4 regions of the Cetobacterium sp. ZWU0022 genome follow, and region 3 is predicted to be linked to each of the others. Evidence: riboswitches for the same ligand, from Rfam matches in the RefSeq annotation. Region 3 holds a riboswitch; each other region holds the start of a gene.
The links. Region 3 has a riboswitch for cyclic di-GMP ahead of L988_RS12910 (MarR family transcriptional regulator). Riboswitches for the same ligand answer to the same signal wherever they lie in the genome.
Positions count from the first base shown of each region.

Region 1: another riboswitch for cyclic di-GMP. It lies ahead of L988_RS06495 (DUF4402 domain-containing protein); the one in region 3 lies ahead of L988_RS12910 (MarR family transcriptional regulator).
Region 2: another riboswitch for cyclic di-GMP. It lies ahead of L988_RS10140 (hypothetical protein); the one in region 3 lies ahead of L988_RS12910 (MarR family transcriptional regulator).
Region 4: another riboswitch for cyclic di-GMP. It lies ahead of L988_RS11685 (HD domain-containing phosphohydrolase); the one in region 3 lies ahead of L988_RS12910 (MarR family transcriptional regulator).

Region 1 covers NZ_JRJZ01000082.1:17,936-25,854, reverse strand. The annotation lists gene L988_RS06530 (TolC family protein) at 1-352, shown strand, start outside; gene L988_RS06525 (efflux RND transporter periplasmic adaptor subunit) at 352-1,455, shown strand; gene L988_RS06520 (ABC transporter ATP-binding protein) at 1,452-2,129, shown strand; gene L988_RS06515 (ABC transporter permease) at 2,126-3,349, shown strand; partial or broken gene msrA (peptide-methionine (S)-S-oxide reductase MsrA) at 3,413-3,916, opposite strand; gene L988_RS06505 (sirohydrochlorin cobaltochelatase) at 3,993-4,910, opposite strand; cobalamin riboswitch at 4,968-5,150, opposite strand; gene L988_RS06500 (ATP synthase subunit I) at 5,234-5,491, opposite strand; cyclic di-GMP riboswitch class I at 5,651-5,726, shown strand; gene L988_RS06495 (DUF4402 domain-containing protein) at 5,769-6,254, shown strand; gene L988_RS06490 (hypothetical protein) at 6,329-6,793, opposite strand; gene L988_RS06485 (DUF11 domain-containing protein) at 6,863-7,919, opposite strand, start outside.
Region 2 covers NZ_JRJZ01000128.1:359-8,277, forward strand. The annotation lists partial or broken gene L988_RS10125 (RNA-guided endonuclease TnpB family protein) at 1-204, shown strand, start outside; gene L988_RS10130 (glycosyltransferase family 9 protein) at 329-838, shown strand; gene L988_RS10135 (YebC/PmpR family DNA-binding transcriptional regulator) at 891-1,637, shown strand; gene L988_RS10140 (hypothetical protein) at 1,683-2,147, opposite strand; cyclic di-GMP riboswitch class I at 2,224-2,299, opposite strand; gene recG (ATP-dependent DNA helicase RecG) at 2,469-4,529, shown strand; gene L988_RS10150 (proline--tRNA ligase) at 4,582-6,291, shown strand; gene L988_RS10155 (sigma-70 family RNA polymerase sigma factor) at 6,348-6,920, opposite strand; gene L988_RS10160 (hypothetical protein) at 7,189-7,548, shown strand; gene L988_RS10165 (family 1 encapsulin nanocompartment shell protein) at 7,561-7,919, shown strand, end outside.
Region 3 covers NZ_JRJZ01000191.1:38,852-46,770, reverse strand. The annotation lists gene L988_RS12925 (helix-turn-helix domain-containing protein) at 1-290, shown strand, start outside; gene L988_RS12920 (hypothetical protein) at 449-1,840, shown strand; gene L988_RS12915 (HTH domain-containing protein) at 1,922-3,313, shown strand; gene L988_RS12910 (MarR family transcriptional regulator) at 3,346-3,639, opposite strand; cyclic di-GMP riboswitch class I at 3,732-3,807, opposite strand; gene L988_RS12905 (RNA-guided endonuclease TnpB family protein) at 4,297-5,412, opposite strand; gene L988_RS14145 (transposase) at 5,489-5,710, shown strand; gene L988_RS12900 (TIM-barrel domain-containing protein) at 5,854-7,919, opposite strand, start outside.
Region 4 covers NZ_JRJZ01000167.1:460-8,378, forward strand. The annotation lists gene L988_RS11685 (HD domain-containing phosphohydrolase) at 1-1,700, opposite strand, end outside; cyclic di-GMP riboswitch class I at 1,753-1,828, opposite strand; gene guaB (IMP dehydrogenase) at 1,885-3,342, opposite strand; gene purD (phosphoribosylamine--glycine ligase) at 3,421-4,671, opposite strand; gene purH (bifunctional phosphoribosylaminoimidazolecarboxamide formyltransferase/IMP cyclohydrolase) at 4,687-6,216, opposite strand; gene purN (phosphoribosylglycinamide formyltransferase) at 6,221-6,796, opposite strand; gene purM (phosphoribosylformylglycinamidine cyclo-ligase) at 6,790-7,821, opposite strand; gene purF (amidophosphoribosyltransferase) at 7,827-7,919, opposite strand, start outside.

The sequences.
Region 1 (7,919 bases), on a different contig from region 3:
GTTTTCAAAAGATATCTTCTACAAAGATATTAATTTATACAATGAAGAAAGCTCTCTGATGCAACAAGAAGTTACTTACAACCAAAAAGTTAATGAAGCTATGGCTGAAAGATATAAAGTTCAAGATAGCTATTTCACTTTACAAAAGGATTATCTTGTTTTAGAAAATCGTGCTAATTTAGAAAAAAGTAAATATGATATAAAAAAATTGGAAAATTCGCTTGGAAAAGTTAGTTACACAGAAGTTATGGAAGCTTTTGATACCTATCTTGAGCTCCAAGTTTCAAAAGAGAAAGCTAAAAACTCTTTAAATGCATATATATATCAAATTATAGTAAGGAGTGAGATTTAATGAAAAAACAATATTTAATACCGATAATTTTAACGATGACTTTAGGTCTTACTGCATGTGGAACTAAAACTCAAAACACTTCATCTGAAATCACATACAATGCTCAAAGAGCTGTTCTTAGTAAAGGAAGTGGCTTTATTGATGTCGATGGAAGTGTTGAGGCAAACGATACTAAAAAAGTTTTCGTAGATAAAAAATTAAAAGTTAAAAATGTTCTTATACAAGAGGGAGACTTTGTTGAAAAAGGGCAACTTTTAATGACGTTTGATGAAACAGAAAGAAACAATATAAAAAGAAACTTGGAAAAAGAGGAGATAAATCTTTCTAAATTAAAAAGAAACTATTCTGTTGAAAAAGAGTTAAATAAAATAGGCGGGAGCTCTAACAACTCTGTTAAAGAACTTGCTGAGCAGATAAGAACATCTGAAATCAGTATAGATTACTACAAAGAGGATTTAGAAAAAACTGCTGAAAAAATAGAAAGTCCTGTTAGTGGAACTGTTACAACACTTTATGCTCAAGAGAACTACTCTGTTAATACAGATGAGCCTCTTTTAGAACTTGCAGACCTTTCAGATATTAAAATAATTTTAGAGGTTCCTGAATACGAAGTTAAAGAGATTAAGTTAGATCAAAAATTAGTTATAAAACCAGAAGTTTTCGAAAAGAAAATATCATATCCAGGAGTTATCACAAAAATTTCAAGAGTTTCTCAAGTTTCTAAAACAACTTCTGAAAATGTTTTACAAGTAGAGGTTAGACCAACAGAGGAGATTCCACATATTGTGCCTGGTTTCAAAGTTTCAGCTAGAATTTTCTTAGGTGAGGATGAACCTGGAATAATAATTCCTTCAACTTCTTTACTTTTTGATAACAACCAATATTATATCTATACTTCTGATGAAGCTGGAAAAATTCAAAAAAGAGTTGTTGAGTTTAAAGATTTGAAAGGAGATAATGTTATCATCACTAAGGGATTAAGTACAGGTGAGATATTCTTAACAAATCCAAGAGAATCTTTAACTTCTGATGAAAAAGTAACTATAAAAATCTCTGAGATTTCAAGTGAATCTCCAAGAGGGAAAGGTAAGAAACCTCAATGATAAAAATTAAAAACTTAGATAAATACTATATAAACGGTGAGATGAAACTTCATGCTCTAAAAGATATAACATTCTCTATCGAAAAAGGTGAGTTTGTTGCTATTATGGGAAGTAGTGGAAGTGGAAAATCAACTATGATGAATATTTTAGGATGTCTTGATCACACTTTCGAGGGCGAATATATTCTAGATGCAATTGAAGTTTCAAAGCTAAAAGATGAAGAGCTTTCTAAAATTAGAAATAAAAAAATTGGCTTTGTATTCCAATCATTCAATCTACTTTCAAAGTTATCAGCTTTAGAAAATGTTGAGCTTCCATTGGTATATTCTGGTGTTCATCACAAAGAAAGAGCTCAAAAAGCCAAGGCTGTACTCGAAAAAGTAGGATTAGGGGATAGATTAGATCACAAACCTAATGAACTTTCGGGAGGACAAAGGCAAAGAGTAGCCATAGCTCGTGCTCTTGTAAATGAGCCTTCTATAATCTTAGCTGACGAGCCCACTGGAAACCTAGATAGTACATCTGAGAAAGAGATTATGCAACTTTTTAAAGAGTTGAACGAACAGGGGAAAACTATAATTATAGTTACACATGAACCTGAGGTAGGTAAAGCTTGTAAAAGAGTTATCAGATTCAAAGATGGTCAGGTTATCGAGGATGTGAGAAATGTATGAATTTTTTAGAAAGTTTAAAAGGTGCTATACAGAATTTAAGAGGCAATAAAGTCAGATCATTTTTAACTATGCTCGGAATTATAATCGGAATCTCTTCTGTTATAACAATGTCTGCTATTGGAAAAGGTGGACAACAAAATATAACTGGAGATTTAAAAGAGGGCGGATATGGAAAATTTACAATCTCAGTTGATAAAGATGATGAAGAGTTTAGATGGAAATATCTTTTAGAACCAGAGATAATAGAAAGTTTAAAATCAACTAATCTTTTTAAAAATGTAAGTGCAAATATAAGTACTAGAGTTTTTATTGAAGTGGGGCGTAGACGTGAGATGATACAGCTCACTGCAACTACTCCAGACTATGAGAAAATTGACAAAGCTGAATATCTTTACGGTAGAGCTTTTCTTCCATTTGAATATGAAAAAGGTGAGAAAATCTTAGTGATAGATAATCTTACCGCTAAAAGTCTTTTTGGTAGTTCAGAAAATGCTGTTGGAAATGAGATGTCTTTTGCTATTGGAAGAAAAAATAGCCCTATCACTTATAAAATTGTTGGAGTTTTTAAAAATCCATTAGAAGAACTTGTGAAAGTTATGGGTGGACAAAGAATCCCTAGATTTATGAGAACCCCACTTAACACATATGATAAAGTTTATAATCTATCTACAGGAGGATACAACTCTATAATTGTAGAATCTAAAAACCCTGAAGAGTTAGCTACTGATATGAGTGCTGCTAATAAAGTTTTAGAGGATATTAGCGGAGTTAAAGGACTATATCAAGTTGAAACTATGAGTAATGCTGCTGCTTCATTTGATAAAATTCTAAGTACTTTAAATCTATTTATAACTTTTGTTGCTGGTATCTCACTTTTTGTTGGTGGAATCGGAGTTATGAATATAATGTTAGTTAGTGTTATTGAAAGAACAAAGGAGATCGGAATAAGAAAAGCAATTGGTGCTACAAACAAAGATATACTAATTCAATTTTTAATGGAGTCTGTTATTTTAACAGGAATCGGTGGAGTTGTAGGTGTAGTTATTGGAGTTTCGTTAGCTCTTATAATTGGATACTTTGTAAATATCCCTCCAGTATTTTCGATATTTTCAATATCATTAGCACTCGGAGTTTCAACATTCATCGGAGTTATCTTCGGAGTCACACCAGCTAAAAAGGCTTCGCAACTTAATCCTATAGATGCTTTAAGAGCTGAATAACTTAAAAAAATAAACCCCGTATAGTTAAAAACTAAAACGGGGTTTTATCTTTTTATTTTTTTATTTTTTATCAACTAAAATAGATTCAAAATTTTCTAAATCAATATGACAATAACCATTTGGATTTTTCTTTAAATAATTTTGATGATATTCTTCTGCCAAATAAAAATTTTCCAAAACTTTTATCTCAATTTGAATTTTTTCAGAATAACTTTGCTGTAGAATTAATATCTCCTTATCAATTATTGATTTATCATTTAAATCAGTATAATAAATCCCTGTTCGATACTGTGTTCCTCTATCATTACCCTGTTTGTTTAAACTAGTTGGATCAATAATTCTAAAATAATATTTCAAAAGTAGAGGTAAATCTATAATATTTCTATCATAAATCACTTTTACTGTTTCGGCATGACCTGTATGTCTGTATATAACATCTTCATAGCTTGGATTTTCTGTAGAACCATTAGCATAACCTGAAACAACATCTATCACTCCAGATATTTTTTTCATATAAGCCTCTACTCCCCAAAAACATCCTCCGGCTAAATAAATCTCATGAATATTTAAGTTTGAATCGATATTTTTAATTTTCATAAAATCACCTCATCTACATTATATACAAAATTTGTTAATTTTAATACTAAATATCTTTACTTTTTGCATATCCAGCTTTTTTTTCTATAATATCAATACTTCTATGCTTTTCTAAAAATTTTGCATTCCCTACAAACATATCTTGAATTTCAGGAATCTCTCCTAAAGGAGTTAATTTTACTTTTACTTTGAATCCCTCTTTCTCTAAGTTTTCTTTCCAATCTCCAGCTATATCATTTTTTGCATGATCTCCAGCTACAAACATCATAGGCATTAAGACAACTTCTTTCTTTCCAGCTTTTTTCAATTGTCTCACAACAGTTTCAAAAGTTGGATATCCTTCAACTGTTCCCACATAAATTGGTTCATTCATATCTTTTGCCATATAGTCAAACATTGCATAAGCTGAAGTAGCAGAATTATATGTTCCATGTCCTACTAAAACTACTCCTTCTCTTTTCCCTAGAGGTGCTGCTATTTTCATTATCGCCTTTATTGCGTCTTCATAATGATGTGGATCTGTTAGAAGTGCATCCCCTATTCTCAAATTATTAAAATCTTTTGAATGAAGTAAAACCTCTCTTTTTATTGACTCCATTTCCACACCATCTATTATATTTGTTGGTTGTATAATAACATTTTTATACCCTTGTTTTTTTAATGAAGTCAAAACTTCACTCGGATTATACTTCTTTATTCCCTCGTTAGCCTCTACTCTTTTAGCAACAATTCTCGAAGTATAAGCCTCAAAAACATCAGCTTTTCCTTCAAAAGCCTTAATTGCTTTTTGATTGATTCTATCGATTGTTTTAGCTCTCGTGTCTTTATGTGTAGTTCCAAAATGTGTCATAATTATAGCACTTTTTCCCCCTGTATAAAAATTTGAGTCCTCAAAAGCTTCTTCACCATGAGCTAGAATTAATGCTGATGACAAACAAAATAGTGATAATAATAATTTTTTCATAAAAATAACCTCCCAAATATAATTTTAAATTTGAGAGAAGAGCTTAAACTCTTCTCCGTCCTCGCAGATTATAATGGCAGGTCTCCTGACTCAGATTCACTTTACTCATATTCCTTCCCAAATTTTAAAATAAAAATTCAGTGGATTAACCTATTTTCATCCTCTTTACAGTGGCGGGACCGTTTAAGCTTTTCACTCAATTCCCTTTTAATCTTTCGAACCATTACAGAGGTATATTATCATTACATTGTATTTTTTTCAATCATTCTATAAAAAAAGAATACTCCGTGAGCTATATATATATTATGTTGATATTTAAATATCTATTTTCTTTTATTCTTATAAAAATATACAATATATATTCTAGACACTAAAGCTCCGATTAATGCTGCAAAAAAGTTATAACCATTATTTTGTGCCAAGAAATAAAAACCCCCTAAAAGAATAATAATTCTCACTAGAGATGTGATAAATATAAATAATGACGGATTTTTAAATCTTTTACTTTCATTTACTCCAAAATCTAGACTATAAAAAAATAAAAACCCTAAAACAATCCCACCTACAAATGCAATAACCATCCTACTCATCTCCTTATATTTAAAGAATTTACACCATTAATTCCATATTTTTATTTACTGTAAAATAAACAACTTTCCTTGCAATTAATCTACATTTTAAAATATACAATAAAAGTATTTGACTTTTTTTATTTTTTGTTATATTATTTTAATACAGTCTTTATATTTTGGCAAAATAAGGGAAACCTTATGACGCAAAGCTACAGGGTCTTTTAAATGACAACCAGCTACACTTTATAGTGTAGCTGGTTTTTTTGTTTTTATTAGGAGGGAATTAATGAGAAAAATTTTAATGTTAAGCACTTTATTTGGGGTGGTGTCTCTAAATCTTTTATCAAATGAAGGACAGTCTAATCAAGCAATAATGCAGATTAATGCTAAGGTTTTAAAACCGCTAACAGTAAAAGCTGATAAAGATCTAGAGTTCGGCGATATTTTACCTGGAACTTTCAATCAAGCTTTTTCTAGTTTCTCGCTTCAAGGAGAATCTAATTCGAAAGTTAGAATAACTTTTGAAGGTGTAAAATCTGAAGGAGATAGTTTTAGAGTTCCTTTAAAAAATGGGAATAATAGTTTCACAATTTTATTTAATTGTACTCAAATAAATAAACCTGGTGAATGGATTACTCCTGGAAATGATGTTATTGAATTATCTGATTCAGGAAAACAGATTCTGAATATTGCTGCTTCGACTGATGTAAGTCGTGACCAAGCTCCGGGAATATATTCAGGGAATTTCACTTTAAAAGCTCGTTATAATTAATTGTCATAATCAAATTCACAATAAAAGACATCCTTCATAACAGTATAATTACTATTACAAAGGATGTCTTATTTTTATCTTTCAGCTCTTATTTCGCTTACAACTTCTAATAAAAACTTCTTACATTGATCATTTTTTATTGTATAATAAACCTCGTGTAACTCGTGTGATGGAAACTCTGCTAATAAAATATTCATAGCCATTCTATCTCTATAAATATCACTTCTATTTAAGCTTCTCTCTATTCTTCTTAGACTCTCTTCATCTTCTTCTAAAAGATTATCTACAATTGTATTTGCATTTTTTATCATAATATCTAGATTTGTTAATCTATCTCTACGATTTCTGACTTTGTTCTTCTCATAAAACTTCTTTCCTTTGTTTAACTCTTCTAAAAGACCAAAAAGATTTAATTCAGGATTTTTCTCTAATATATTTAATATCTTTCCGTATATTATATTACTCTCTTTATCCTCAGGACTTTGTTTTTCTAAAGCCATCATATATTTTTTTGAAATTTTTACTAATATCTCATTCATTGGAAATTCCTCCATAACATTTTCTCAGATTAATAGTATATCACATTTTCATAAAATAAATAACCTTTATTATTTTTCTTTAGGTAAATTATACACATCTACTATCTCTACTTTCTCTGGAGGTTCTTTCTTTCCATTTTCTTTAAATCTATCAAACATATCTCCTATATTCATTCTAAATCTTAGAAACAATCCTTGAGCTAATTCTCCATTTGGATCAAAATCTTTATCCCTAAAACCAACAAAATTATATCCTAAAGATAACCATAAATTACTTTTAAATATATAACCTAGTTCGAATCCTAAACCATAATCTATATTTTTTTCACTATCAAATAAAGTTGCCAAATTAATTCCAGCTGTCCAGTTGTCAAAAAGATCATAACTTATTCCTCCTGCAAGTAAATAGCTTCTATAACTACTTTCTGTTCCATCATATTTTATATTACTGCTTTTCGCAGCTAGCGTTATATTTTTTTCACTGTTTATTTTACTTTGAAAGTTATGAGCACTTCTTATTATATGTGTATATTTTTTATAATTTTCATCTACAATATTTTTCGAATAGTTAAACTCATACTTATTAAGAGAATGGTATGAATTATCTTTTGCATCTCTATAAGCTAATCCAATTAAAAATCTATTCTCTTCTTCATCTCCTTCAATATAATATCTATTTTTAGCTATAAAATATGTACTTTTACTGAATTGTTTTCCATAACTAAGCTTATTCAAAAATGAAGATTTATCTTCTATTTCAAATTCAAACTCTCCTCTCATTCTTCCGAAATTTATATCCTCATAATCATAACCAACAGTTAGATTTGTTTCACTATTTTCCTCACTACTTAGAGCACTAACTCTTTCAAAAGTTCCAAATATCTCTAAATTTTCCATCAGATTAAATTTTCTCTTAAGTCCGTATGCAAACTCAGGAATCACGGATTCATCATCATTCTCCTCTCGATACTCTGAATATATCTCTGTCTCTAAATAGTTTGTTTTTACTCCGAATACTGTTCTATTTCCCTCTTCCTCTCCCTCTAAGTAATAGAAATCACTAAGCTCTGAAACTAATTCATGCCTCATATACACAGATGTTTTATCAAATAATTTGTAATCTGCT
Region 2 (7,919 bases), on a different contig from region 3:
AAGGCTATGTTTTTAGGAAAACAAGTAATAAAAATAGATAGGTGGTTTCCATCTTCTAAAACTTGTTCTTCTTGTGGAAATATAAAAGATTCACTTTCTTTAGGCGATAGAATATATAACTGTGAATGTGGTCATACTATGGATAGAGATTTAAATGCAAGTATAAATATTCGTGAAGCTGGTAGAACTCTACTAGCTTATTAAACATATATCAGGTTAGGAACTAGCCGTAGAGCGTGATTAAGATATCTTAAATTACTAAGATACTTCCCACGAAGCCCCGTCCTCTTTAGGGCGGGGTAGTTCACCCTCTGTAATATGTAAAAGTTTGAAAGAGACTTATCCAGATGCAAAGATAGATTATGTTTTATACGATTATGTGGCACCTCTATTTGAACACCAGAACTATTTGAATAAAGTAATATCAATATCTAAAGCTAAGCAGAAGAATCCGTTTAAATATTTAAAAAAAGTTTGGAGTGTGGCTAGAGAGGATTATGATATCGTTATAGATATAATGTCTATACCTAAAAGTGAGTTGTTCACACTATTTTCTAACTGTGACTTGTTTGTTGGAAACGAGGGTGGACCTAGACATTTAGCACAAGCTATAGATATACCCAGTTTTGCAATATTTAGTCCAAACTCTAATAAAATGGAGTGGTTATCAAGAGACAATCCAAGACACGAGGGATTGGAGCCTAAAGATATTTTGACAGGAGATGGTTATGAAAAGTTATCTTATGAGGAGAAATATAGTTTGATAACGCCTGAGAAAGTATTAGAAGAGGTTGAGAGAAAAATACTCCTAGTGCCCAAATATATTGAAAAAAACTAGGGGTTGTGATAAAATTTAAATAGATATTTTTAAAAAATGAGGAGGAATTTTTGTGGCAGGACATAGTAAATGGTCTAACATAAAGCATAGAAAAGGTGCTCAAGACATTAAAAGAGGAAAGATATTTACAAAATTAGGAAAAGAGTTAACAATCGCAGCTAAAGAAGCTGGAGGAGATCCTAACTTCAACCCTAGATTAAGACTTGCGATAGATAAAGCAAAGGCTGCTAATATGCCAAAAGATAACCTAGAAAGAGCTATCAAAAAAGGAACTGGAGAGCTTGAAGGTGTAGATTACATGGAGATTAGATATGAAGGATACGGTCCAGAAGGAACTGCTTTCATAGTAGAAGTTGTAACAGATAATAAAAATAGATCGGCTTCAGAAGTAAGAGCTGCTTTCTCTAGAAGAAATGGAAACCTTGGAACAGATGGTGCTGTTGCTTGGATGTTCGCTAAAAAAGGGGAAATAATCATTACTGGAGAGGGATTAGATGCTGATGAGCTTATGATGGCTGCTTTAGAAGCTGGTGCTGAAGATGTTAAAGAGGAGGACGGAGAGTTCACTGTTTTAACAGAGCCTGCGGATTGTAATACTGTAGCTGAAGAGTTAAAAAAAGCTGGTTATAATGTAACTGAAGCTGAAGTGTCAATGATTCCTGACAATAAAGTTCAAATAACTGATTTAGATACAGCTAAGAAAGTTATGGCTTTATATGAAGCTTTAGATGACTTAGATGACGTAAATGATGTTTACTCAAACTTTGATATATCTGATGAATTATTAGAACAATTATAGAAATAAAAAAAACTGAGGACATCAATTCCTCAGTTTTTCTTTATATTAATTATATTTAACTGCAACCTTTAAAGAACCAGTGTATTCTCCAACAGGTAAGTTTGTAACATTAACTACAGAATCAAAAGAGAACGTTAAGTTTCCATTGTTATCTAAAGTAGGATTTGAGATATCTCCGTTAGTTACTTTTCTATTGCTAGTATAAAAATCTAATGTTTCACTTCCTCCAACTCTAGTTAAATGACTGTTTGAAAATGAGTCTAATTTTTGATCATTAATCTTAAATTCAATTTTTTGTCCAGGTGTTCCGTTAATGAAGAAGTTTCTACTTACTTTTTCGCTATGTCCGCTGTTTTGAACAAGATTACCAAATTGGATATGCCCGTCATGGCTAACAGTTAGTGGTTTAACAATTTTCGCATTGATATTCATAGTGTCTGATTGAACAACAGAATTAGCAAAAGCCGTCATAGATAAAGTTAAAGATAATAAAGTTAATATTTTTTTCATTGTGTGTTCCCTCCCGATTAGTTATATAAAGTGATAAAAAAATAAAAAAGCCAATTGCAACATTATCTTTTCAGATAAGTGCAACTGGCTGTCATTTTAAAGACCCTATAGCTTTGCGTCATAAGGTTTCCCTTACTTTGCCTATTTAATTTATACAAGTATAATATATTAAAAAATAAAAAAAGTCAAATAATTTTTTCAAAAAAAATGAAAATAAAATTTTCACGAACGCTTGATTTTTAAAGGTTTATATGGGATGGATAGCAGGTATTATAAAGAGTACAAAACTCTATTTCTTTGTGTTATAATAAAAAAAAGGTGGTGATTATGATTTATAAAAACATTTATAGAGAGATAGAACTTTTTAATTTAAAAGGAGTATCAAAAGCGACATATCTGAAATTAAAAAAATTGAATATTGAAAGTTTGTATGATCTTATCTATTATTTTCCAAGAGCATATGATGATAGAACAAACTTAAAGAGAATTGGAGAGTTAAAAGGTGATGAATATGTTGTATTAAAAGGAAGTATAATGAATATATCAGCTCCACCCACAAGAACTGGAATGAAGATGATAAAAGCCACTATAAATGATGGAACTGGAGTTCTTGAAGTAGTTTGGTTTCAGAGACCATATTTGAGAAACAGTTTAAAAATAGGTGAGGAGTATATTTTTATTGGAAATGTAAAAAGAGGATATACTTTTCAGATGACGAATCCAGAATTTAAACTATATAAAGGACAAGAAAACAACGGGGAGATCCTTCCAATATATAGCTCTATAAAAGAGTTTACTCAAAATAATCTAAGAAAAATATTAAAGGAAGCCTTAAAAGAGTATGTTAATATATTTGAAGAGAATATTCCAGAAGAGGTTTTAAAAAAATATAATTTGATGCCAAGAACAAAAGCTTTAAATGAGATACATTATCCAACTAATTCAAGAAACTTAGAGGAAGCTAAAAGGAGATTTGCAGTAGAGGAACTTTTAGTTTTGGAGATGGGTATTTTACAAAAGCGTTTTGAAGTTGATTTGACAAACAGTGGAATCTATAAAATAGAAGGAAAAAAAGAGCTGGTTTCAAAGTATCTTTCAGGTTTATCATTTAAATTAACAACTGCTCAAAAAAGAGTTATAACAGAGATTTATAAAGGATTAAATGCAGGTAAGATTATAAACTATCTAATTCAAGGTGACGTAGGAAGCGGAAAGACTATAGTTGCAGTTTTACTACTATTATATATGGTAGAAAATGGATATCAAGGAGTGTTGATGGCTCCAACAGAGATATTAGCAACTCAGCACTATTTATCTATTTATGAAACTTTAGAAAGTTTGGATGTAAAAGTAGATCTTTTGACAGGTAGCATAAAGGGAAAGAAAAAAGATGAGTTATTAAAAAGAATAGAAACTGGAGAAACGAATATTGTCATAGGAACACATGCTATAATAGAGGATAGCGTTCAATTCAATAAACTTGGTCTAGTAGTGATAGATGAACAACACAGATTTGGAGTTTTACAGAGAAAAAGATTGAGAGATAAAGGGATTTTGGCAAATCTAATAGTTATGAGTGCAACTCCAATTCCAAGATCTTTAGCTTTAAGTATATATGGTGATTTAGATGTATCTGTGATAGATGAACTTCCACCAGGAAGAAAGCCTATAAAGACTAAGTGGATAAGTGAAGATGTTGATGAAGAAAAGATGTATTATTTTATAGATAAAAAATTAAAAGAGGGAAGGCAAGCGTATTTTGTAGCTTCATTAATCGATGAGAGCGATAAACTATCGGCAAAATCAACAGAAGAGTTATATGCAGAAGTATCAAAAAACCTCCCAGGATATAAAGTAGGAATTTTACATGGAAGAATGAAAAATAAAGAAAAAGATGAAGTGATGCATCAATTTAAAAATCATAATTTAGATATACTTGTTTCAACTTTAGTAATAGAGGTTGGAGTAAATGTGCCTAACTCAAGTATAATGGTTATAACAAATTCAGAGAGATTTGGATTAGCTACTCTACATCAGTTGAGAGGAAGAGTTGGAAGAGGAGAGCATCAATCTTACTGCTTCTTACTATCAAATACTGAGAATGACAACTCAGCAGCTAGATTAAAAGTTTTAGAAAATACAGAGGATGGATTCAAAATAGCTGAAGAGGATCTGCGACTCAGAAAAGCGGGAGAGATTTTCGGTGTGAAACAAAGCGGATTAAGTGACTTGAAATTTATAGATATAGTTCATGATGTAAAAACTATAAAATTGGTTAAGGATATATGTACCGAATATCTAATAAAAAATGAAGGAAAGATAAATCATAAAGTTTTAGAAGAGGATATTGATGAAAAGTTTAACAAAAGTTTGACCTCGTAAAAGATGTTATGATAAAATATGAGGTAAAATTAATTAAAAGAGTGGAGGAAATATGAGATTAAGTAGATATTATGTAAAGACTCTAAAGGAAACTCCTAAAGAGGCAGAGGTAATCAGTCATAAACTATTACTTAGATCAGGTATGATCAAAAGATTAGCGAGTGGAGTTTACACATACCTTCCTTTAGGTTTAAAAGCTTTAAAGAAAGTTGAAAACATCGTAAGAGAAGAGATGAATAGAGCTGGAGCTCAAGAGATATTCATGCCAGTTTTACAACCAGCAGAACTTTGGAAAGAGAGTGGAAGATGGGATGTAATGGGTGCTGAAATGATGAGAATTCAAGACAGACATTCAAGAGAGTTCGCATTAGGACCAACACATGAAGAGGTAATAACAGATATAATTAGAAATGATATATCATCATATAAGGCCTTACCATTAAACTTATACCAAATTCAAACTAAATTTAGAGATGAAAGAAGACCTAGATTTGGACTTATGAGAGGAAGAGAGTTTATGATGAAAGATGCATACTCATTCCATGCAACAAAAGAGTCTTTAGATGAAGAATTCGAAAATATGAAAGCAGCTTATACAAGAGTTTTCGAAAGATGTGGACTTAAATTCAGAGCGGTTGAAGCTGATTCAGGAGCTATCGGTGGAAGTGGATCACAAGAGTTCCATGTATTAGCAGAATCTGGAGAGGATGAAATCATTTACTGTACATCATGTGAGTATGCTGCAAACGTTGAAACTGCAACGAGTATAATAACTGATGTGCCAAAAGTAGAAGCAAAAGAGTTAGAGCTAATGGATACACCAAATGTATCGAAAATAACAGAGATTGCTGAGTTTTTAAATATACCTACAGCACAAACAGTAAAAGCTATGATGTATAAAGATGTTGTAACAGATGAAGTTTACATGGTTCTTATAAGAGGAGACTTCGAAGTAAACGAAGTTAAGTTAAAGAATATAATTGATACAATCGATGTTGCATTATTAAATGATACTGAAATAGAGGAATTAGGATTAATTAAAGGATTCATAGGACCAGTAGGAATTGATGAAACAAAAATTAAGTTGATAGCTGACAAGAGTATAATTGGTATTTCTAACCATACAGCTGGTGGAAATAAAATAGATACACACTTTATAAATGCAAACTACGGAAGAGATTACACAGCTTCAATAGTTGCAGATGTAAGAACAGTAACTGTAGGAGAGAAATGTCCTAAGTGTGAAGGAGAGCTAGCAAGTGCAAGAGGAATAGAAAGTGGACATATCTTTAAATTAGGAGATAAGTACTCTAAAGCTCTAAATGCAACATTCTTAGATGTAAATGGAAAGAGTCAAGTTATTGAGATGGGATGTTATGGAATTGGAGTTTCAAGAACTTTAGCATCATCAATCGAGCAAAATAACGATGAGAATGGAATTATTTGGCCATCATCAATAGCTCCATTTGTAGTTGAAGTAATTCCTGCAAATATGAAAGCTGAGGATCAAGTAGCTCTAGCTGAAGAGATTTATAATGCATTTGGAGATGCTAATATAGATGTAGCTTTAGATGACAGAGACGAAAGAATCGGATTCAAATTTAAAGATGGAGATTTAATAGGATATCCGTTTAAAGTAGTTGCTGGTAAAAAAGCTGCGGAAGGAATTGTTGAGTTAAAGATAAGAAGAACAAATGAAACTTTAGAAATATCTAAAGATGAGGTTGTTTCGAAAGTAAAAGAGTTAATGAAAAAGTATTAATAGTATAAAAGGAGAACTTAATTGTGAGTTCTCCTTTTTGTTTGAAATATATATTATTATTTTGAATAATTTTGTAGATATGAGATAATTTTCTTTTTAATTCTTTGAATAGTATTATCTATTTTTTTAGGTGGCTCATTTAAAAAATCAGCAATTTCAATATATGTGTATTCTTTGCAAAGATATGTGAAAACTTTTTTTTCTAAAAAGCTTAGATTGTCATTAAGGAAAGTTGTAAGAAGATTAACAAGTTCCTTACCTAAAAATATATCCTCTGGAGAGTAGAAACCTAAAGATGGTGAGGTGTAGTGAACATTTTCTTCATGAGTTGAATATCCTTCGCCTTGCATAGCTTGATTTAAATTTTTATATTTGTCAGAGTTGTGATTTTTTACAGCTGTAATCATCTGTCTTCTGATGCAAAGGTTTGCGAAAGTGCTAAAACAAGCATTTCGACTTTCATCATAAGATTTAATTGCTTTCATGAGTCCAATAAACCCCTCTTGCATTAAATCATCACTATCTCCTCCTTTTAAAAAGAAAGAAAGATTATTTTTATAAATTGTTCCATGATACTCTTTTAGAATTTTTTCGATTGATTCTTCATCACCACTTTGGGCTAAAATAATATCTTTTTTTCAATCATGGCTTTCTCCCCCAATTCTTTAAAATTAAAATAAAAAATTAAAATAAAAATACCGTATTTTTCAAAAATATAAAACAATAGTACGATATTATAATATCAAAAAAAATGAAAGTAATCTATATTTCAAATTTTCCTTATTTGAATTACTATTTGAAGCATCAAAATTAAATTTATTTTTTATTAAAAAAGGAAATGAGAAGAAATGGCATAATAAACAAATTAGAGATTGTTTTAAAATGTGGAGGTGTTTTATGCTGAGTGGAATTAGTAAAAAAGCGACAGATTTAGACTTTGCAATTCAAAGTTTAAAAGAGGAATTACAAGCGGTAGATGACTATAATCAAAGAGCTGAAATGGCCGAAGATCCAGAATTAAAAGAGATTTTGATTCATAATAGAAATGAAGAGATGGAACATGCTGTTATGGTGATTGAATGGATGAGAAGAAATGAATTTGAATTTGGAAAAGAGTTAGAGGATTATATATTTAGACAGGGTAAAATAGTGGGAATAGAAGCTCAACTTATGGGAAGAGATGGAGCTCCTATAAAAGAAGAGGTAAAAGAGATGAATAATACAAGATCGTTAAATATAGGATCATTAAAAAAATAAGGGGGTAAAGAGATGGATTTCTTAAAAAAAGAGTTAGCACCAATAAGTGCAAATGTATGGAAAGATATAGAAGATAGAGCGAGAGAGGTTTTAACTACTCAACTTTCAGCTAGAAGATTTGTGAAAGTTACAGGACCGGTAGGTGTAGGAAATGGAGGTCTTAACACAGGAAGATTAGCTATTCATAAAAAGGATGATTTAGCTTATGGAGTATATAAAATCCAACCGTTTGTTGAAAATAGAATAACTTTCACATTGAATAGATGGGAATTAGATAACCTTGATAGAGGTGCAAAAGATATAGATTATACAAATTTAGATGAGGCTTTGAAAAAAGCTGCAAAATTTGAAGAGGAAGCGATTTATTTTGG
Region 3 (7,919 bases):
AATTAAAGTACAAAGTTGAGTGGATTATTCCGAATGCTCAAAAAAATCAGATGGAACCTATTCTTTTAACTATTGAAGAGGGTGGGAGATATAAAGAGGAGATTGCTCACGATGGACAGGAGTTTGGATATATTCTAGAGGGAGAGATAAATATCCATTTAGGCGATAAAATTTTTAAAGCTAAAAAAGGAGAATCTTTTTATTATAGCTCTGGAAAAAACCACTACCTTTCTAACTGTGGAAAAGGAATCGCTAAAGTTCTGTGGGTTTCAAATCCACCATCATTTTAAAAGATATAGAGTCAATCTGTATCTTTTTTTATTTCTAAATATGAACTTTTTTACCCATTTTTTTTCATTCATCATGAAATTTTTCGTATTTTCTAGTTGTCTCTTTTATGCTACTATACTAACAGTATTAGTATTACTAAAAAGGGGGCGGGAATACTATGAATTCTACAAATGTAAATATTTTAAAACTTTTATCTCAAGGGAGTTTTTCTCCAGAATCATTGGCTTTATATGTCAATGTTGAAAAAAACTCTATTCAAAAAAATATTGTACAGATCAATGAATTTCTAAAAGACAACTCTTTTGACTGTATTAAAGTAAAGGATTCTGAATTTTCTTTAACATTGAGTATTAAACAGTGGGAAAATATATTTTCAAGAAAGGATTTTATCACTTCTAATGAGATTTCAGATTATCTTTTTATTAAATTTATACACAATAAATTTATAAACTTAGAGGTTGAAAAAGAGATTTTAGATCTTTCTAGAAGCTCTATTGTTAGATACTTCAAAGATATCAAAAAGATATTAGATTCGACTGGTACTACATATACATACCAAAGCGGTAAAGGAGTTAGAATCACTCACGTTTCAGAGGAGTGCAAGTATGTTTTCTGCAAGAAGCTTGTAAAATTCTTCATCAACGGAGATTTTACCCTAAAAAAAGATTCGCTTTTAGCTTCAGTTTTAGTTGAATATAACTTTATGGAACTTTTTGAAAAATTATACACGACATTAAAAAAAGCTGAGGTTTCTAGTACTAATTTTATAATTTCATTTCTTTCAACACTTTTTGTGCTGAACAAAACTCTTGGCGGCTTTGATTTAAAAGTACCTAATTTAGATTATTCAAAATATGAAGATTTGAGAGCTTTTATATCTCTAACAATGAAAGAGTATGATAAAAGTTTTCAAGAACAAACCTTCATTTTTATGGTCAATATAAAAAACAATCTCTCTTTCTTCGAAAAAGAGATTGGAAATAAAGGAGATATTCTTATATCGAAAATAAAAGAAAGATTAAATTTTTCAAAATTAGATTCAGATTTAGAAACAATTCTTCTAAGAAAAATCTGTATCTCATTTTTTAAATATGAAAACAAAATACTTAAAGTAAAAAATATTCCTATTGACCAGTCAGATGAGAAATTAATCGATATTTTAGATGATATTTTAAAAGAATTAAATTTCAAACTATTTTTCCATGATAAAATCTCAATTGTGAGCATTTTAAAAAAGATTATAATTGAACATAATAAAGAGTTAGTAAAGGATGTCCTTTTACTATTTAATGAGATTACAATATCCGATGATCACTACTTAAAAGATAATTTAAAAGTAAAAGCTCCTGATATAAATTTTCATATCGAGCCTGCATTCCTCTATAAATTGAATACAACTTTGTATAACCATAAGTATAATCTGGTTTTAAGTGATGAAAGTTATATCTACCAAAATATTAAACTTTTAGATTCATATAACTATCTAAATATACTTAATCTTGTTAACAACCATATCTTAGAGGAAGTTTTAAAAGGTCTTAACTTATAATTAAGACCTTTTTTTGATTTATTCCTTTTTTCATGTTATAATATTGCCCAATGAAATAATAATTTTAAGGAGCAGTTTGCTATGAAAATAAATATTAATACAAACCACATAAGAATCTGTAAATTATTAGAATATACGTCATACAAAACGACAGATTTTATCGCAGAGTTTTTGAAAATGGATAAACAAAATGTTAATCTTTATATAAAACAAATCTACTCCTTCACAGATTCAGAAGAGTCCAAACCTACAATCCAATCTATGATTAACTGTATTTGTAAAAATACAACTCTTCTAGGTGATTTGAAAAAGGAGCAACGTTTTACAAAAGAGAATAGAGTTCTTTATATAATTTTAATTCTTTTAAGAGATAGATACATAAATTTAAATAGTCTTTCTAGCTTGTTAGAGGTTTCAAGAAGGGTTATCGGAACTGACTTGGCTTTCGCTAAAGAAGCTCTTAGCATCTATGATTTAGATATCAATAGCTCAAATGCGAAGGGGATATCTATTTCAGGAAGTGAAAAAAACTTAAAGCTTGCTAGTTTATCATATCTTTATAAACTATTTGTTGAGTTTGAAGAACTTCCAACTATAATTACAAAAGATTATCTTGATTTTTTTGATGAGCAGTTTCATATAAAGTTAAATAAAGATGTCGATACCTTTATAAATGAGTATAGCTTTGATTATTTTTCACAAAACAAAAATCTTCTAAAAGCTTTCTTTATAATCTATGGTAATTTAGCGGATCCAGATGAACCTACAATAGACTCTTTGAGTTTCAATGAGTTCAAAATATATTTTAAAGATTTTATAGGAAATCAGAAACTGAAATCTTGCTATAGTTTTTTTAAAATCTCTTTTATGGGCAAGATACTTTTAAAAAACTTAAACATATTTTTAGATACTTTAAAATTCTGTGATGGTGGTTTATACGAAAGGAGAAATTCACTTTCAAAAGAGATTAACACTGTAAAAGCGATGGTTTTTAAAAATCTATCTCTACTGATAACAAAAACAAACTTCTTGGAGAAATTTGTCAACAAAGTGAGCTTAGCTCATGACAAAAGTATTCCTTTAAAAATATGTGACTTAGAGTTTTTACGATTCAATCTACCTGAAGAGGATAGATTAAAATGTCTTCAACTTTTCTTTACTCTAAGAAAAATCTATCAAAATATACAATTTTCAAATGTTATCTTTTTATATATGTGGAGTTCCCACGAGGAAAGTTTAAGTAGCGTTAAAAATACACTTGTTGTTTTTGACCGTATTCCAACATTCCTCTTCCCAATTATAAAAAATAGATTTCTTCTAAAAGAAAATATGAATATTTTGAATTTTATAAAAGCAGATGAATTAGAAAACTATCTTTCTAACTCTGATATAAACTGTGTTATAACTTTTGAAAAACTGAATTCCGATAAAGAGTATCCTTTTATCAAAGCGTATACTCTTCCAATTTTATAAAATAAAAAACTCCTTTATTTTTGAAGGAGTTTTTATATTTTTACAATTTTTATAAATTTAATTTTACTGTATAAATCTTTTCCTATCTTTGTAGGATGAATTTTGAATACTCTTTTGTCATCAAAAGTTCCAAACTTTTGTATAAGTTTTTCCTCTTCTAACTTCTTTAAACATAATGATACAGATCCTTTTGATAACTGCATTCTTTTTGTCAACTCACATAATGTAATTCCTGGAGTTTCGTTTATCGTAAATAGTATCTCCTCTTGAGTATAATTGATATGATACTTCTTTAATTCATTTTTAATTTCCATCATTTTACACATAGTAACACCCCTAATATTAAAAGTTTTTGACTCTATAAAACAGTTGTATTTTTATAAAAAAAATACACCTATATTATGAGTTGTTCATAACTAAGTGCAACTGGCTGCCATTTTAAAGGCCCTATAGCTTTGCGTCATAGAGTTTCCTCTACTTTGCCGTATTTATCTTTCGGTATTATTATAACTCATTTAGGATATTTTTGCAACAATATTTCACCCTAAATACAGACAGGATGGATATTAACCACCCTGTCTACTGTATATATTATTAGGATTAGGCAACTTTTTTACAAACATCTTCATAAATTTTATAAATCTATTTGGACATCAAAATTAATGTTTTACATTGAATTATAATAACATATTTATATAGTTAATTATATAATCCATTTTTTATTTTTTTGAATGCAAATTTGACATGTTGAATGTCTTTTATTTTCCTGTAAAAATACAAAAAAGACGATTCTAAATCGAATCGCCTTTCCTCTTTTGAACTATATTATTTTATTAATCCCATTAATCTTGGTAATGCAGTTGAAAGTTCTGGAACGTGAACTACCACCGCCCTAATAGAGGGCGGGGCTTCGTGGGAAGTATCTGACTCATGTCGGATATATTAATCACGCTCTACGGGTAGTCCCTACCCTGATATATGCTTTAATAGGCTAGTAGCTCTTTACCAACCTCACGAATATTTATACTTGCGTTTAAGTCTCTATCTATCTCTGAGTTACATTCATCACATTTGTAAACTCTTGAAGATACTGGTAACTCAGCTTTTATAGCACCACAAAATGAACAAGTTTTTGACGATGGAAACCACTTGTCGATTTTTATTACTTGTTTACCTAAAAACATTGATTTGTATTGAAGCATGGTTGTAAACATTCCCCAACCATTATCAGCGACGGATTTACCAAAATTCAATGCTGCACTCATGCCTTTCATGTTAAGGTCTTCAAGTATTATTGCGTTATACTTAGTTACAAGTTCATTTGATAATTTGTGTAAAAAATCTTTTCTACTGTTTTTGATAAGGTTATGAATTTTAGCAACTTTTAATTTTGCTTTATGCCAATTTTGGGAGAACTTAACTTTTCTTGATAATTCTCTTCCAGCTTTAATGAGTTTAGCTTCTAACTTTCTAAAAAATCTAGGATAGTGAGCCCTTTGGTTATCGGAGCTAACAAAAAGTTCAGACATAGCAAAATCAAGACCAACAATATTGTTATCGCTTGGAACTTCTTTAATATCCTTTTCAAATTCAGTTAGTAAAGAAACATAGTAAGCACCATTAGGTTCTTGGCTAATGGTAGCTGATTTAATTACATAATTTTGAGGTATCTGTCTATGAAGTTTAGTTTTAACTAAACCTAGCTTTGGAAGTTTTAGAAAATTTCCTTCAATTCTAATATTATTACTTGTAGATACTGTATTGTACGATTTTCTAGTTGACCTTTTAGATTTGAACTTAGGAAATGCTGTACGCTTTTGAAAGAAATTCTTATACGCAGTTTCTAAATTTTTAAGTGATTGTTGTAATGCTATTGAATCAACCTCTTTCAAGAATGGTAATTCAAGTTTAAGTAGGGGGAGCTCTTTAGCTTGGGTATTGTAAGTTACAGATTTTTTCTCTGCCTCATACAATTCTTTTCTCTGAGCCAAGAATCTATTATACACAAGTCTAGTACAACCAAAAGTTTGATTAATTGTATTCGCTTGAGTTTCATTAGGATAGATTCTGTATTTAAAAGATAAGTTATATGTCTTCATAGTTTTCACCTCCATTTTTTAAATTTAATATGCTATGATAATACCATATTAAAATTTAGTTGTAAAGGAGAGTAGAATTCCGAATACAGAATTTAAAAAGAATAGGCATTCTATCTACAATTTAACTTATCACTTAGTTGTAATTACAAAATATCGTAGAAAATGTATTGATGGGGAAGTTTTGGAGGATTTAAAAGAAATATCAAAGAGATTATTAGGTGTCAAAGATGAGAGTGTTTTAGAGGTGAATGAAGAAGAAGAGCATTTGCATATTAAGCACTGGTGGAGCAACGATTGAAACTATTAAGCGGTATATTGAATCGCAAGGAACTGAAATTGCCCCGATTCATCCTCTCCCTAATAGAGGAAGAGGTTTTCTCGGGGCGTTTTGATAAACTACTAATAGTAATACGAATATTATTACAAATCAGTTTTCAATGATTATTTTATTATTTTTCTATTTTTTGAATCTATAACAATTATTTCATATTCCTCTTGAATAAATTTAATATCCCCATCTTTTTGAATATTTATAGAAATTGTTTCTTCACTAGTTACTACTTCTACACTTATTTTTGCATATTTTCCTGACTTATAATTTTGTGTTAATCCGTCATCTTCAAATGATACGAACTTTGTTTTATTATTATTCTCAGATGCATAAACAATAAATCCTCTTTTATCTTCATCTTTCGTCTCGAAATTATAATCATTAATAGTATTTATAGGAATAATTGCTCCCTCTTTTATAAATAGTGGAAAGGTACCTAACCCTGCTTCAACTTCTATCGTTTGACCACCTTCATATATTTTATTAGTATTATAGTCGTACCATGAGTTTCCTTCTGGTAAGTATACTTTTCTTGTTTTTTCTCCTTCTGTAATCACAGTTGCAACTAACATATTATCACCTAATAAAAATTCATCATTTTCATTAAATGTATTTTTATCAGCTTCATAGTTATAAAATGTTGGTTTCATTATTGGAGTACCATCGATATGAGATCTATATAGTAAATTATATATATAAGGAGTTATCTTTCTTCTAAAGTCCATAGCTTTTTTTATTTCTGGTAAAACTTCTTTATACATCCAAGGTACATTTACTGTTTTATCATCATTCCAAGAATGAATTGTGAATCTTGGGTAGAAAATACCATTTTGTATCCATCTTACAAATAGTTCTGGAGACGGTGCTGGACCTGAGAATCCTCCAACATCATGACCCAAGTTATAAACTCCTGACAAAGATAAACTTATTGCCATATAATTATTATATCTTAATGTTTTCCATTCTGTTCTATTATCTCCAGACCATGTTTGAACATATTTTTGCATACCAGGACATCCTGCTCTTGAGATAAGATATGGTCTTTTATTTTTATCGAACTCTTTTTGAGCTTCAAATGATGATTTCATCATAAGTAAAGTTTGAATTGGTCTTATTAATTCTATATCCAGTTCTTCTCCAAATCCATTACATCTAGCTTTTGGGTCCCAAATCTCATATTCATTATTATCGTTCCAAGTTGAGTCAATTCCTAGCTCTAAAAGTTTCTCTTTTACATTTTCTTTCCACCAATTAATAGCTTCTTGATTTGTAAAGTCTATATACGCTCCATTATCATCCCAGAATTGAACTAACTCAGGCTCATCACTAACGCTCTCTTTTACAAATAGACCTTTCTCTTTCATCTCATTAAATTTTGGATGGTCATGTAAAAATGCAGGCTTTATATTTGCACAAAGTCTAACTCCATTTGCATGATAATTATTTGTAAACTCTTTTACATTTGGGAACTTTTCATTATTCCAATTAAATACATATCTCTTATCTCCAATAGAAGTGTATCCTGAAGACAATTGAAATGAATCACATGGAATTTCATATTTTTTACAATCATCTAAGAAATTATTTAACAGTTTTTGTGACTCTGGTAAATCTGTATAAGTCATAGTTGATCCCGAATAACCAATACTCCATTTAGGTGAAAATATAGTTTTTCCAGTTAACCAAGAGAATCTTTCCGTTACATCTTTAACTTGTGGCCCAGCAATAACATAATAGTCTAAATCTCCATCTTTAGCCTCAAAATATCTATATAATCCGTGGTAGTTATCTAGTTCTGTTCCCATCTCAAAAGTTACTGTTGAGAAATTATCATAGAATAATCCAAATGAGTATTTAGTTTCTGGATTTCTAGTTATATAAAATGGAATATGTTTATATAAAGGATCACTATACTCCGCATCATAGCCCATTGGATCTAAATTTTTCATTCTCATTCTTCTAAAATGTTTATTTACTTTTCCACTTTTTTCACCAAATCCAAAATATTGTTCCTTTAAATCTCTTTCTAAATAATGGTAAATATGTTTATCCCAATATCCAAAGTTATACGCTTGTGTTTTTCTATCTTGGGCTATTTTTATCCAACTATTATTTATTTTACCAAACCAAGTCATCTTCATACCGTTAAGATCTACAACAACTTTTAAAAGTTCAG
Region 4 (7,919 bases), on a different contig from region 3:
GTTAACTTAGATGGTTTCTTTAATATTTCAGATGGTATCGCAACTTTTCCTATATCATGTAAAGATGAAAATCTCTTGATACTTTCTCTTGTTTCTTTTGGCAGATTTACTTTTTCAGATAAAAGTGTCGAATACATACCTAATCTCTTCACATGATCTCCAGTATCCTCGTCATTCAATTGATTAGCCATTTCTAGCACTTCTATCAACGAAAAACTTAGTTCTTCTGCTTTTTTTCTATTTTTTTCAGATTTAATTATTAATACTATTAAAATTATTATAAATATCACTACTGGTATTGATATTTTTAAAATCAACTTATAATTTTGTGTTACTATTGAATTTTTTAAAATATTATTATCTATTACAGTTTTATCTATCGTGAAACTTTCTAAAATAGTTTCAATTAAATTTGATAACTCTTGTTTCTCTTTACTAATTCCAAAACTAACACCAAAAGAATCATTTAATATCCCTGCAACTTTTATTTTATCATCCAAAAAGTTATTACTTATTACTCCTGTCAATATATTAAAGTATCCTACCAGATACTCTCCATCTTGATTTAATAATTTATTTAACCCCTCTTCATAAGTTTCTACTTCTTCTATTTCACTATTTTTCAAAATATTTTTTAAATATATATAACTATAATCACCTTTTAAAACTAAAATTTTAGCCCTATCTAAATCAGATAAATTCTGAATAAACCCATCTGACTTTCTATTTGCCACAGACAATTTCATTTCATAATAAGGTTTTGTATAATTTTTAGTTACTCTTCCCAAAGAGTTTTCGATAGCAATTCCCTCTATGTCATACTCTCCATCTTTCACAAAACTAAAAGGAATACCTATTATCTTTTCAATCTCTTTAACTATATTAATAGTTAATCCCTGATAATTTTGTTTCTGCTTATAATAAAACGGCAACATAAATTTATCTTTTCCCAATTTAACTCTTATCTCTTTATAGTTATCTGTTACTTTTTCATAACTCGGCGTATCTTTTAACAAATACTTATAAAACGACACTCTATTTTCAGATAAAATCTCTTGAAATTCTTCACCTGGTAATTCATCTAAACTTTTTTTCACTTTTTCATAAAGCTCAGTTAAACTCTTTTTTATAGCTATTTGTTCATTATACCTTATATTCTCTAAAAGTTTATAATCTACATCACCTAAATTTTTATCATACCAATCTTGTGCAATAAAAATCTCTATCTCACCATTCTTTAATTTTTCTAATCCTTCATCAATATTCTTAACTTCAATTTTATCTAAAGTTAAATTGCTATATCTTTCTTTCATCTCTCTAATTCCATGTTGTCCAGGAATATATCCAGCTTTCAAATATCTAGCCTCTCCTAAGTTTGACAGCATCGAATTCTTATTTGTAATAACACCTATCCTATAAATCATAGGAGTATCCAAATAATCATATTCCTTCTTCCCATCTAAAGTTTCAATAGTTCTCAACATCATGTCACTATTCTCTTTATCTAATGAAACTTCAATCTCTTTTCCTTCTAAAACTTTTTTTAACAACTCTGCGTAAACACCTTGATATTCACCCTTTTCTAAATCTTTATACAAATACATATCCGTTGTATTTGAAGGTACTGTTATTGTTAATCTCTCTTCCGAGAAACCTAAACAACTAATAAACAGCATTAAAAAAACTACTAACCTCTTCATCTATCCTCCCTCAATAAAAAAAAATAAAAAAAGCTGCAATAATCACAAAGACTATTGCAGCTGGCTGCCATTTTAAAGACCCTATAGCTTTGCGTCATAGAGTTTCCTCTACTTTGCCACTTATAAACGTTTCTTAATTATAATCATTATAATCAATACGTCCTACAAAGTCAATATTTTATATCTATTTAGAATAATTTGGTGCTTCCTTCGTTATTATAATATCATGCGGATGACTTTCTTTTAATCCTGCTCCTGTTATTTTAACAAATTTTGCATGAACTTTTAAATCTTCAACTGTTGATGTTCCACAGTATCCCATTCCAGCTCTAACTCCTCCACACATTTGGAAAACTACATCTTTTAAGCTTCCTCTATATGCAACTCTTCCTTCAATACCTTCTGGAACTAATTTCTTAGCGTCATTTTGGAAGTATCTGTCTTTCGATCCTCTTTTCATTGCTGCCATAGATCCCATTCCAACATATACTTTATACTTTCTTCCTTCATATATAATCTCTTCTCCAGGTGCTTCTGTCGTTCCTGCTAAAAGTCCACCAAGCATTACACAATCAGCTCCTGCTGCTAAAGCTTTAACCATATCTCCAGATAATTTTATTCCACCATCTGCTATAACTCCAATCCCTCTTGTTTTACAAACTTCATAAACATCATTTACTGCTGATAATTGAGGAACTCCTACTCCTGCTACAACTCTTGTTGTACAGATAGACCCTGGTCCTACTCCTACCTTAACAGCATCTACTCCTGCATCTATTAAATCTAAAGCTGCTTCTGCCGTTACTATGTTTCCACCAATTATGTTTAAAGTCGGGAAAGCTTCTCTGATTTCTTTTATTTTTGCCATAACACCTTTTGAATGTCCATGAGCCGAATCTACAGTTATAATATCTACTCCCGCATCTACTAAAGCTTTAACTCTTTCTAGAGTATCTGCTCCAACTCCTACAGCTCCTCCAACTCTTAATCTTCCTTGAGAATCTTTACAAGCCATTGGATATTCAACTAAATTATCGATGTCCTTTATTGTAATTAATCCTTTTAATTGACCTTCGTCATTTACTATTGGTAGTTTCTCTATTCTATTTTCTAATAAGATATCTTTAGCTTGCTCTAAAGTTGTTCCTACTGGAGCTGTTACTAAATTTTCTTTAGTCATTATATCACTAACTAATTGATCCATATCTTTTCTATATTTTAAATCTCTGTTTGTAATAATTCCTATTAAAGAACCATCTTGTTCAATAACTGGTAATCCAGAAATTTTATACTTTCTCATTATCTCTTCTGCGTGCCATACAGTTGAATCTTTTGTTAAAGTAACAGGATTCTTTATCATTCCGCTTTCATTTCTCTTTACTCTATCTACCTCAGCAGCTTGATCCTCTATACTCATATTTTTATGAATAAATCCTATTCCACCTTGTCTAGCTAAAGCTATTGCTAAATCTCCTTCTGTTACAGTATCCATTGCAGCACTTAGGACCGGAATATTTAATTCGATATCCTTTGTAAGTCTTGTTTTTAAACTAACTTCATGTGGTAATACCTCAGATTTTGCTGGAACTAGTAGTACATCATCAAAAGTAATCGCTTCTTTTATTATTTTTCCATTCATCATTTTTTCTATTCCCTCCAATTTTTCTGAATATTTTAAATAAAGACCTGCACTTTTTTTTAGTATTGTGCAGGTCTTTTTTTATTTATTTTCGTTATTATAGCACATTTTTGAGCCTATGTCATTTCTAAAAAACATTTTTTTGCATTTTATTTTTTTTACATCCAAATATGCTCTTTCTTTAGCTTCTTCTAATGTATTTCCGTATGCTACTACCGATAAAACCCTTCCACCATTAGTCTCTAATCTTCCATCTACTTTTCTTGTTCCCATATGGAAAACTATGGATTCTAAATTTTGAGGAATTTCAATTTCACTACCTATTGTCGATGATTTCGGGTAGTTTTCAGAAGCCATAACAACAGCCACTGTATATCTTTCATCCCACTCTAGTTTAACCTCTTTTTCATCCATTAAATCTAATATGGCTTTAACAAAGTCAGATTTCATTCTTGGAAGAATCCCTTCTGCTTCTGGATCTCCAAATCTTGCATTAAACTCGATAGTTTTAACTCCATCTTTGGTTAACATAATCCCACCAAATAGAAAACCTTTAAACGGAATTCCATCTTGTTTCATTCCAGATGCCATAGGTTTTAATATTTTTTCTAAAGTTTCATTTACAACATTCGAATCTATTTTTCCTACTGGAGAATACACACCCATTCCACCTGTATTTGGCCCTTCATCATTGTCATAAGCTCTTTTATGATCTTGAGCAACTTCTAAAGGAATTACTCTCTCTCCATTTGTTAAAGCTATAATAGAAAATTCAAAACCATCCAAATATTCCTCTATTACAACTTTATTATTAGGTATAGAGAATGCTATCTCTAAAGCCTCTATCGCTTCCTCTTTTGTAAAGGCAACTGTTACTCCTTTTCCAGCTTTCAAACCATCCTCTTTTATAACTATCGGAGCGCCTTTTTGATTAACATATGATTTTGCTAACTCTAAGCTTTCAAAAGTTTCATAAGCTCCTGTTGGAACATTATACTTTTTCATCAACTCTTTCGCAAAATCTTTACTTGATTCAATTCTTGCAGCAGCTGCAGTTGGTCCAAATATTTTAAGACCTCTTTTTTCAAACTCATCCACAACGCCTAAAGCAAGTACGCTTTCAGGACCTACTATCGTCAAATCTATATTTTCGTTTTGTGCAAATGTTGCAAGTTCATCTATATTTTCTTCAGAAATATCTACTAGTTTCCCAATCTCTTCCATTCCAACATTTCCTGGAGCTATAAATACCTCTTTAACTAGTCGACTCTCTTTTACCTTCCATGCAATCGCATGCTCTCTTCCACCTTTTCCAATTACAAGAACTTTCATAAACTCCTCCAAAAATTAATGTTTAAAATGTCTTACCCCTGTAAATACCATAGCTATTCCATGCTTATTGCACTCTTCGATAGATAACGAGTCTTTTATTGATCCTCCTGGTTGAATAATTGCTTTAATTCCAAATTTCGCAGCCATCTCTACTGTATCTGCCATTGGGAAGAATGCATCTGAAGCCATCACTGCTCCATTACACTTTTCACCACCTTGTTCTAAAGCTATTTTTGCAGCTCCAACTCTATTCATCTGTCCTGCACCAACTCCAATAGTTTGATTAGCTTTTCCAACAACTATTGCATTCGATTTCACATGTTTAACAACGTTCCAGTTAAAGATTAAATCCTCTATTTCATCTTCCGTAGGCTTTCTATCAGTAACACAAACAAGTTCATCTTTAGAGATATTTTTCTCATCAAACTCTTGAATTAATGCTCCATCCATAACAGAAGTAATTTTCTTTTTATTTATAATATTTGAATTCAACTCTAATTTCATAACTCTTATATTTTTCTTCTGAGTTATTATTTGTAAAGCTTCTTTTTCATATCCAGGTGCTATAACAATCTCTAAAAATAGTGCAGATAACTTTTCCGCTACCTCTTTTGTTATAACTGAATTAGCTGCTACAATTCCACCAAATATAGAGATTTTATCAGCTTCATAAGCCCTATTCCAAGCTACATCTATATTTTCTCCACTTCCAACTCCACAAGGATTCATATGCTTAACCGCTACTACAGTTGGCTTAGTAAACTCTTTTAAAATTTCTAAAGCTGCATTTGTATCTTGAATGTTATTATAAGATAACTCTTTCCCATGAAGTTGAACTGCATTTCCTATTGAATATCCTGCAAAACTACTTTTATAGAATCCTGCTTTTTGATGCGGATTTTCTCCATATCTTAAATCTTGAACTTTCTCATAAGTAACAGTTATACTTTCCGGAAACTCCTCTTTTACTTTTGAAGTTAGATACTCTGCTATTAAAGTATCATATGCCGATGTATGTCTGAACACTTTCGCAGCTAATCTTTCTCTCGTTTCCGCTTCTGTATCTCCCGACTTTTCAAGTTGCGCTATTACAACATCATAATCCTTTGGATCTACCACAACCGTAACTGATTTATAGTTTTTAGCAGCAGATCTCAACATGCTTGGCCCACCAATATCTATATTTTCTATTAACTCCTCGTGAGTCACTCCAACTTTTGATAATGTCTCTTTAAATGGATACAGATTAACAACAACCATATCTATCATATCTATCTTATTATCTTTTAAAGCTTTCAAATGCTCTACATTATCTCTAACGCAAAGTAAAGCTCCATGAACATTTGGATGTAACGTCTTTACTCTTCCATCCATTATCTCTGGGAAATTTGTAATATCTGATATACTTAAAGTTTTTATACCAGCCTCATCTAATGTTTTTTTAGTTCCTCCTGTTGAGATAACCTCATACCCTAACGAAACTAATTTTTTAGTAAAATCTACAATTCCAGTTTTATCAGATACACTTATTAACACACGTTTCATCTATTTATTCTCCCTTTTTAAATAACTTTGTTAAAATCATTGGATATATTCTATGCTCTACATCATGTATTGCTTTTTTCAAATCATCTAAACTCCAAGTTTCTTCTATTTTTATTCTCTCTTGATATATTATTTCCCCTGTATCAACTCCACTATCTACATAATGAATTGTCACACCCGTTTTCGTCACGCCAGCTTTAAACGCATCTCCTATCCCATCTTTGCCAGGAAATTCTGGCAAATAAGCTGGATGAATATTTATTATCTTGTTGAAAAACTCCTCTAATAATACTGGAGAGATTATTCTCATATATCCTGCAAGCACAATATATTCAACTTTTTCTTTTTTCAATATCTCAATTATCTTTTCTTCAAACTCCATTTTAGTGTTAAACTCTTTTGGATCTATAAAGTAGCAAGGTATATTTAAGGCTTTTGCTCTTTCAATTGCAAAAGCATCTTTTTTATCGACAATTAGAAGTTTAACTTCATACCCTTTACCTTCACCCGTTTTTTGAGCTTCTACTATTCTTTGGAAGTTACCCCCGTTTCCAGAAGCAAACACAGCTATATTTACCATTTAATTTCTACTCCTGATGTCTTAGCAACCTCTCCTAAAATCATAGGATTTTCCCCTAACTCTTTCAATTTAGAGATTATATTTTCTCTTTCATTTTTTGAAACTACAAATATAAATCCAACACCCATGTTAAATACATTAAACATCTCTTTTTTAGGTACCCCGCCTTTTTCCTCTAAAAATTTAAATATTTTTAGCTCATTTACATTCTTGCTATCAATCTCTACTCCTAATCCTTCAGGTATTATTCTTGGAATATTTTCATAGAATCCTCCACCTGTTATATGGCACATCCCTTTAACAGAAACTGATTTTAAAACCTCTTTTACTGTTTTTACATATATTCTTGTTGGAGTAAGTAACTCCTCTCCTAAAGATTTTTCGAATCCTTCATAAACTGTTTTCAAATCTAGATTAGCATCTTTAATTATCTTTCTAACCAAAGAGAATCCATTCGAGTGAACTCCACTAGAAGATATTCCAACTATAATATCTCCTTCTTCTATTCCCTCTCCAGTTATTAACTCTTTTTTCTCTACAGCTCCAACTGTAAATCCAGCAATATCATAATGTCCTTCGCTATACATTCCTGGCATTTCAGCTGTTTCTCCACCTATTAAGGCACACTCTGCAGCTACACATCCATCCGCTACACCTTTTACAATACTTTCAATCTGTTCAGGGTAATTTTTTCCAACCGCTATATAATCTAAAAAATATAATGGCATAGCTCCTTGAACTAAAACATCATTAACACACATAGCCACAACATCTTGTCCTATCGTATCATGTTTATCCATTTCAAAAGCTAACATCAACTTAGTTCCAACACCATCTGTTCCACTAACTAAAACTGGTTCTTTCATTCCTAGCTCAGATAAATCAAACATTCCACCAAAAGCACCCAAGCTATTTATAGCTCCTCTTACTTTTGTTCTTTCAACATGACTTTTTATTCTTCTTACTGATTCATATCCTGCTTCTAAGCTTACTCCAGCTTCCATATATTTATTACTCAATTTTATCTCCCCTATTTCTTCAAATTTTCTAATAAACTAAACATACTTGTTGGATATTTTCCTGTGAAACATGCCATACAGATGTTCTTTCCTAATCCCTCTAG